Regions from separate parts of the Thermus albus genome, predicted to be linked through region 1. Evidence: riboswitches for the same ligand, from Rfam matches in the RefSeq annotation. Region 1 holds a riboswitch; the other holds the start of a gene.
The links. Region 1 has a riboswitch for thiamine pyrophosphate ahead of L0D18_RS09635 (thiamine ABC transporter substrate-binding protein). Riboswitches for the same ligand answer to the same signal wherever they lie in the genome.
Positions count from the first base shown of each region.

Region 1 (4,202 bases):
CTGGGCCGCCTGATCCCCGCCGGCACGGGAAGCGACTTCGTCCGCTTCACCCAGGTGATGGACAAGAAGACCCTCAAGGCCATTGAGGAGGCCCGCAAAGAGGCAGTGGAGGCCAAGGAACCCGCGGTGCGCCGCCCTGCCCGCCGGGAGCAGCCGGGTAAGCAGGCCTAGGGCCCGGGCGGTTGAAGCCCCCGATGCCCCAACCTGGCCAGGCCAGGTTGGGGTTTTTGCTGGGCGGGGTCCGGCCTCCCGGTTTCCCAAGTGCGCCATAATGGGACCATGTTGGCCCGGCTTTATGGGGTCTTTCGCCAGGTGGGGGAGGACCTTTTCCACCATAGGCTCATTTCCGCCACCGCGGGCAACTTTTCCGTGCGCACCAAGGAGGGCTTTCTCATCACCAAAAGTGGGGTGCAGAAGGGGAGGCTTACCCCGGAGGACCTGGTGGAGGTGCCCCTGGAGGGTCCCTTTCCGCAAGGGGCCAGCGTGGAAAGCGTCATCCACCGGGAGGTTTACCTGCGGACGCCGGCCCGGGCCATCGTCCATGCCCATCCCCGGGTGGCGGTGGCCCTTTCCCTGCACCTGGACTCCCTGGTGCCCCTGGACCTCGAGGGCCAGTACTACCTGAAGGAGGTCCCGGTGCTGGCCCCCAAAACCGTGAGCGCCACCCTCGAGGCAGCCTTAGCGGTGGCCGAGGCCCTTAAGGACAGGCGGGCCTGCCTCCTAAGGGGGCATGGGGCCTTCGCCATCGGGCTCAAGGAGAAACCGGAGGAGGCCCTTTTGGAGGCCTATAGCCTCCTCACCACCCTGGAGGAGAGCGCCGAGATCCTCTTCTACCACCGCCTTTGGGGGAAGGGATGAGGGTGCTCTTCGTGGAAGGAAAGGAAAAGGAGGCCCTTTTGGGCTTGGCCCGGGAGCTTCCCCATCCCTACTGGCTTCTTGCGGGGGAAGGGGTGTGGCTTCTGGAGGTGTTCGGCGCCGGGGAGGAGGCCTTGGGAAAGGCCCAGCTTCTGCCTGGGGTTAAGGTTTGGGCCTTTACCCTGGAGGATGGGGTAGTCTATAGGGGATGCGGGAAGAAATCGGGTACATCCCCGTAGGGGAAGCGGAGCTCTACGTGGAGGACGTGGGGGATGAGCATGCCCCGGCCATCATCGTCCTCCACGGGGGGCCCGGGGGCAACGCCTATGCCCTCAGGGAGGGGCTTCAGGAGCACCTGGAGGACTTCCGGGTGGTCTACTTTGACCAGCGGGGTTCGGGCCGGAGCCTGGAGCTTCCCCAAGATCCCAGGCTTTTCACCGTGGATGCCTTGGTGGAGGATACCCTGGCCCTGGCGGAGGCCTTGGGCCTTGAACGCTTTCACCTCCTGGCCCACGGGTTTGGGGCCATCGTGGCCCTGGAGCTTCTGCGCCGGCATTCGGAGGTGGGCGGGGCCATTTTGATGGCCCCTTGGGTGAGCTTCCCCTGGCTATCCGCAAGGCTGGCGGAGGCTGCGGGCTTAGAGCCCTTGGCCGACCCTGAGGAAAACCTTAAGGCCGCTTTGCAAAGGGCCGAACCCAAGGTGCTCTTTGACCGGCTCATGTTCCCCACCCCTCGCGGCCGCCTGGAGTACGAGTGGGTGGCGGAAGGCTCCGGGATTCTGGGGCCCGACACCCCGGCTTTGGCCTTTTTGCATAACGGCCTTTGGCGGCTGGACTACACCCCTTACCTCTTCCCCAGTCCTAGACCGGTGGCGGTGGTGGTGGGGGAAAGGGACGGTACCAGCTACCCCTACGCCGAGGAGGTGGCGGAGCGCCTTAGGGCCTCCATCCACGTGGTCCAGCAGGCCGGGCACTACCCTTGGATTGACCAGCCGGAGGCCTTTGGCGAGGTCTTTCGGGAAAGCCTCGAGGGCCTGCTGGCTCCTTGGAGGGTGTGAAAGGGGCCTGGGTTGCCCTTCTGGGGCCGGAGAGGGTGGTAAACTCTAGGCGTCACCGGGGGTGCTCCTTTTATGGGGCTGAGAAATACCCTTGGAACCTGAACCGGGTAATGCCGGCGTAGGGAAGGTGACCAAGGCCCCTCCCGGTGACAAGGAGGGGTTATATGTTAAGGTTTTGGTCTTTGCTGGTCCTTTTGGCCTTCGGCTTTGCCCAGGAGATCACCGTCCTCACCCACAGCAGCTTTTCCCTGGATAAGGGGCTCATCGCCCAGTTTGAGCGGGAAACGGGCCTGAAGCTCCGCTTCCTCAAGGGTGGGGATGCCGGGGAGACCCTAAACCGGGCCATCCTCACCAAGGGGGCGCCCATCGCCGACGTGATCTACGGCTTTGACAACACCTTTTTGTCCCGGGCCCTCGAGGCGGATATCCTGCTTCCCTACCGCAGCCCGGAGATCCGGAACCTCAAGGCCACCCTGCTTCTGGACCCCACCTTCCGCGCCCTGCCCGTGGACTACGGCTGGGTGAGCCTGAACTACCACCGGGCCTACTTCAAGGACCGGCCTTTGCCCAAGATACCCGCCGACCTCGCCCGGCCCGAGTACGCCAGGCTTTTGGTGGTGCAAAACCCCGCCACCAGCTCCCCGGGCCTGGCCTTCCTCATGGCCACCGTGGCCCGCTTCGGGGAGGATGGCTACCTGGACTTCTGGGCCCGGCTTCGGGACGGAGGGGTGCGGGTGGCCAAGGGTTGGAGCGAGGCCTACTACACCCACTTCACCCTCTACAAGGGGGATCGGCCCCTGGTGGTCTCCTACACCACCAGTCCCGCCGCCGAGGTCTACTACTCCGAGGGCAAGTACCAAGAGCCCCCCACGGGGAACCTTTTCCCGGAGCTGGCCTTCTTCCAGGTGGAGTTCGTGGGGGTCCTGAAGGGGACCAAGAACCTGGAAGGGGCCAGGAAGGTGGTGGACTGGTTCCTTTCCAAGCCGGTGCAGGAGAACATCCCCACGGAGATGTGGATGTACCCGGCCCGCCGCGATGCCAAGCTCCCCGAGGTCTTCCGCTTTGCCCCAGAGCCCGTGGGGAGCGTGCGCTTGGACCCTAAGGCCATGGCGGAAAACCGCGAGCGCTGGATTGAGGAGTGGACCAAGGTGGTCCTCCAGGGGCAAAGCCCCGAGGCGGTGCGGCGGGGCAGGCGCTAGGGGGCCTTGGGGTTAGGCTTGAGGGGCATGGCCTTCGGGGCCCTCTTGGTCTTCCTCTTCCTGGGCCTGGCCCTCTTTTATCCCTTGGGGCGGATCCTCATCCTGGGGGCAGGGGAGGGGCTCGCCCGGGCCTTGGCGAACCCGTATTACTGGGAGCGTTACCTTTGGAGCCTGGAATATGGGCTCCTTTCCGCCCTCTTTACCCTATTCCTGGCCTTACCCCTGGCCTTTGCCTTTCGGCGCCGGTTTCCCTTGCGGGAGGCCTTCCTAGCCCTTGCCACCTTGCCCTTCGTCCTGCCCACCCCGGTGGTGGCCCTGGGGTTCTTGGCCCTTTTGGGGCCCAGGGGGCTTTTGGGGGTGGACCTCTATGGCACCAAGGCTCTCCTCTTCCTGGCCGCGGTGTTTTATAACCTGGGCCTGGCCTTAAGGATCCTCCTGCCGGTGGCTTTGAGCCTGGAATGGCCTTTGCAGGCGGCTAGGGTCTTAGGAGCTTCCCCCCTTCGGGCCTTCCTCAGGGTGGGGCTTCCCCTTCTTTTGCCCGCCATGGGTTCGGCTGGGGTTTTGGTCTTCATCTACGCCTTTTCCGCCTTTGGGGTGCCCCTTCTTCTGGGCGGGCCCCGGTACGCCACCCTGGAGGTGGAGGTCTACACCCTCTTGGCCTACCGCCTGGCCTTTCCTGAGGCCAGCGCCCTCATGCTCCTGGAGATCCTCACCCTGGCCCTGGCTGTGGTCCTCTACCTCCGGCTTAGGCCTTATCCCCTTCCCGCGGGAGGGCTTCTTCCCGCTCCCTCCTGGGCCTACACCTTGGGTCTAGGGGGCTTTTTCCTTCTTCTTTTTGCTCCCCTGGGGGTGCTTTTCCTCCACGTGGATCCCGGGGCCTTGGCCTCGGCCTGGGCCTCCAAGGACTTCACCCCCCTGTCCTTGGCCCTGGGCAATACCCTCCGCTTCACCCTGTTGGCCCTCCTTTTGGCCTTGCCCTTGGGGGTGGCCTATGCGGCGGCGGCCCGGAGGAGCCCCCTCATGGACCTTTTGGGCCTCTTTCCCCTTATGGTGAGCCCGGTGGCGGTGGGCCTCGGCTACCTTCTCGCCTA
Region 1 is NZ_JAKTNR010000009.1:58,177-62,378, forward strand. It holds gene rpoC (DNA-directed RNA polymerase subunit beta') at 1-171, shown strand, start outside; gene L0D18_RS09620 (fuculose-1-phosphate aldolase) at 280-858, shown strand; gene L0D18_RS09625 (hypothetical protein) at 855-1,094, shown strand; gene L0D18_RS09630 (alpha/beta fold hydrolase) at 1,064-1,912, shown strand; TPP riboswitch at 1,960-2,055, shown strand; gene L0D18_RS09635 (thiamine ABC transporter substrate-binding protein) at 2,077-3,111, shown strand; gene L0D18_RS09640 (ABC transporter permease) at 3,139-4,202, shown strand, end outside.

Region 2 (4,202 bases), on a different contig from region 1:
GGTCCTGGCCGCCTTGGTTCCCCGGGCTAGGCGGTGGGCTCGGCGCAGGCTACCCTCGAGGTCCAGCCCTAAAGCCCTTCCCCCCTCCAGGAGCTCCCTCACACCCACCCCGGTGGTGGCCAGGAACAGGTCTACCCCTGAGGCCAGCCGCCAAAGGGCATCCCAGTACTCGGGCACGGGTACCTTCTCCGTGGCCTGCACGGGGAAAAGGAGGGGGGTGAAGCCTAGCTTTTTCGCTAGGACCTTGAACTCCTCCCTCCTCCTGAAACCGGTATAGGCCAGTCGCATGCCCTTGCCTCCCGGTTACGCTATACGGCGCACTCTCCCCGCCCCAGGCTCACCTGGAAAACCTCCCCTTCCGCTCCCAGATCCTCGTAGAACCCCGGGGCCTCCTCGTAAGGGGGGATCTCCTGAAGATCGGCCAGAAGGGGCTTGAAGGAGGCTACCCCTACCCGGTCTAGGAAGGCTTGGAAGTTTTCCCCCTCCTGCCGTTCCTGCTGGTAGCGCCTAAGGATCCTTTCCACCGCCTCTGGAGTGCGCCTCGCGGGAATGCGGGCCACGATCTGGCCGAAGCGAGCTTCCCCTTCCCGAGTGCGCCCGCCCAGGAGCAGGGTGTAATGGGGAACCTCCCTCTCCCCCACCTTGCGGCTGGACCCATAGAAGCCGATGTCGGCGATGTGGTGCTGGCCGCAGGAGTTTGGGCAGCCGGAGATCTTCATGGCGATGGGTCTTAGCCCGGGGTCGCGGACCAGGGGAAGGTTTGCCAAGTGGGCCTCGAGGGCTTGCGCCAGGCCCCGGGAGTGGGTGATGGCCAGGTTACAGGTATCGGCCCCGGGGCAGCGGGTGATGTCCAGGATGGTATGGGCCTGGGGAGAGGCTAGACCGGCCTGCAAAAGGGCTTCGTAGAGCCCGCCCAAGGCTTCCTCCGGCACAAAGCGGAGGAGGAGGTTCTGGCTGATGGCGCTTCGCACCTCGCCGGCATAGGTTTCGGCGATTGCCGCCAGGGCCCTAAGCCCCTTGGGTGTGATGTCCCCCAAGGGGAGGCGAACGGTGACGGTATAGTACCCCTCCTGCTTCTGGCGGAAGAGGTTGGTGCGGCGCCACTCGTCAAACCCCGGGGCAAAGGAGAAGGGTTTTCTTGGGGGGGAGGGTAGGGGAGGAGGCGAGGAGTCCTGGGGCGGCTGCCAGGCCTTGAGATCCTCCCCGCTGGCGGTTAACTTCACGATGCGCCTTTCCTCCCGCACCGCCTCGCGAAAGGCGGCGATCCCCCACTTCTTGACCAGGAACTTAAGCCGGGCCTGGGTTAGGACCTTGCGGTTGCCATGGCGGTCAAAGAGGCGGAGAACGGCTAGGATGGTGGGGAGAAGGTCCTCCTCTGGGGTGAAGGGCTCCAAGGGCTCGGCGCTCATGGGAGCAGCCCCCAGGCCCCCACCCACGTAGAGGCGGAAGCCTCTTTTGCCCCCCTCCAACGCCGCCACCGCTCCAATGTCGTGGATGGGGGTGCGGGCGTGGTCGGTGCCGCATCCCTCAAAGGCGATCTTGAACTTACGGGGCAGGTTCTGCCCCACGGGGTGGCGGAGGAAGTAGCGGTAGGTGGCCTCGGCGTAAGGGGTCACGTCGAAGGGTTCCTCGGGGGAGACCCCGGCAAAGGGGCAGCAGGTGATGGCCCGGATGGAGTGGCCGCAGGCCTCGCGGGTGGTGAGGCCTACCCGGTTTACCTTGCGCAAAAGCTCCGGTAGGTACCTGCGGTGCACATGGTGTAGCTGGACCGCCTGACGGGTGGTCACGTGGGCCAGGCGGTTCTCTGCGTACTGCTCGGCCACCTCCGCCAAGACCCTTAGCGCCTCCGGGCTGATCCGCCCCGCAGGAAGCTTGATGCGGACCATATGATGCTCGGGCCTACCCCGGATGCCGTAGATGCCGTTTTTTAAGCGGTAGACCCTGAAATCCTCAGGGTCTTCCTCCCCCGCCTCGAGGCGGGGGATCATGGCCTCCAGGTAGCGGATCTCCGCTTCCGCCTGGTTTAGGCTCCTTCCTTTCTCAAACAAGGTCTCGCCCATTGCGCCTCCTTCCCCCGAAAGGGGGCTGGCGGCATAGTATACCATTGAGTCTATGAAAGTCAAGGGTATGTGCGAGGATCCATGGGGGTAGACCATAAGCTCTCCCATAAGCATCTGCTTGGCAGGGGAGGCCTCGGGGTGTCAGAGGATTCCGCGAGCGGGACCCCACGCCTCGGGCATGCTATAATCAAAGGGCAGGCTAGGGGTGCCCCAAGCGAGGGGCTGAGAGCTGGGTCTCTCCCAGCAACCCTTAGAACCTGATCCGGGTAATGCCGGCGGAGGGAAGCCTATGCGGAGGAAACCTCACCACAATTCGCTGCCCCTTCCTCGGAGCGCTTGGGCTCGGACCCCTCGCCTTTTGCATTAACCCGGGCTGAACGCGCCGAGGAGGTGGAAGCTTGCTGGGAAGGCTTTATTTGGTGGTAACCCCTAGGCCCGGTTGGTCCTTTGGGGAGATCTTAGACCGCACGGAAAGAGCCTTGGCGGGCGGGGTAGAGGTGGTGCAGCTCCGGGCCAAGGACTGGGAGGCCAGGCCCATCCTGGAGCTAGGGGAAAGGATGCTCTCCCTAGCCCGGCGCTACGGGGCGCCCTTCTTCCTCAACGACCGGCCGGACCTGGCGGCCCTCCTGGGAGCCGATGGGGTGCACCTGGGGCAGGGGGACCTTACACCCCAGGAAGCCCGTCGCTTTTTCTCCGGCATGGTGGGCCGCTCCACCCACGCCCCTGAGCAGGCCCGGAAAGCCTTGGAGGAGGGTGCCGACTACCTCTCCGTGGGGCCGGTCTGGGAAACCCCCACCAAGCCGGGAAGGCCCGCCGCCGGCCTGGCCTATGTGCGCTGGGCCAGGGAAAACCTTCCGGAAAAGCCCTGGTACGCCATCGGCGGCATCACCCTGGAGAACCTGGACGAGGTTTTGCAAGCCGGGGCAAGCCGGGTGGTGGTGGTGCGGGCCATCCTGGATGCGGAAAACCCGGAAAAGGCAGCGCGGGCTTTTCGGGAGAGGCTTTATGGTGTGGCTTAACGGCGAGGCCAAGCCCTTGGAAGGAAAGACGCTTAGGGAGGTCCTGGAGGAGCTGGGTGTGGAGCCATCCCGGGTGGCGGTCTTGCTCAACGAGGAGGCCTACCCGGGGCGGGAGCTTCCCCACCGCGTCCTGAGGGAAGGGGATGTGGTGGAGGTGGTCACCCTCATGCAAGGAGGCTAGATGGACACCTGGAAGGTAGGGGATACCGAGCTTAAAAGCCGCCTCATCCTGGGCTCGGGCAAGTTCAAGGACTTTGGGGTGATGCGGGAGGCCATTAGGGCTTCAGGGGCCGAGGTGGTCACCGTGGCCATCCGCCGGGTGGAGGCCAGGATGCCCGGGCATGTGGGACTCCTGGAGGCCCTGGAGGGGGTTAGGCTTCTCCCCAACACCGCCGGGGCCAAAACCGCGGAGAAGGCCCTTAGGATTGCCCGGTTGGGCCGGGTCCTCACGGGGGAGAGGTGGGTGAAACTGGAAGTGATCCCCGATCCCAGCTATCTCCTTCCCGACCCCCTAGAGACCCTGAAGGCGGCGGAAAAGCTTCTGGAGGAAGGTTTCACGGTCCTCCCCTATATCGGCCCCGACCTGGTCGTGGCCAAGAGGCTTGCGGCGCTGGGCACGGCCACGGTGATGCCCTTGGCGGCCCCCATCGGCTCCGGCTGGGGGGTGCGGACCCGAGCTCTTTTGGAGCTCTTTGCCCGGGAGAAGGCCTCCCTTCCCCCGGTGGTGGTGGACGCGGGGCTGGGCCTACCCTCCCATGCGGCGGAGGTGATGGAGATGGGCCTGGATGCGGTACTGGTCAACACCGCCATCGCCGAGGCCAAGGACCCCGTGGCCATAGCCGAGGCCTTCCGCTTGGCGGTGGAGGCGGGGAGGAAGGCGTACCTGGCGGGGCCCATGCGGCCCAGGGAGGGGGCGAGCCCCTCGAGCCCCACGGAGGGCGTTCCGTTGGGAGGGGTTAGCCGGTGAAGGCGGACGCCATCGTGGTGGGGGCCGGCATCATCGGGGCCCTGGCGGCCTATGAGCTTCGGAAGCGGGGGCTTTCCGTCCTCCTCCTGGATGCCGGCAAGGAAGGGGCCGCCACCCTGGCCAGCGCGGGCATGCTGGCCCCCTACCCCGAGGGGC
Region 2 is NZ_JAKTNR010000001.1:389,442-393,643, reverse strand. It holds gene L0D18_RS01950 (uroporphyrinogen-III synthase) at 1-288, opposite strand, end outside; gene L0D18_RS01945 (nitrite/sulfite reductase) at 309-2,060, opposite strand; TPP riboswitch at 2,252-2,361, shown strand; gene thiE (thiamine phosphate synthase) at 2,459-3,079, shown strand; gene thiS (sulfur carrier protein ThiS) at 3,066-3,260, shown strand; gene L0D18_RS01930 (thiazole synthase) at 3,261-4,046, shown strand; gene L0D18_RS01925 (NAD(P)/FAD-dependent oxidoreductase) at 4,043-4,202, shown strand, end outside.
Region 2: linked by a shared signal. The riboswitch ahead of thiE (thiamine phosphate synthase) and the one ahead of L0D18_RS09635 (thiamine ABC transporter substrate-binding protein) in region 1 are both predicted to bind thiamine pyrophosphate.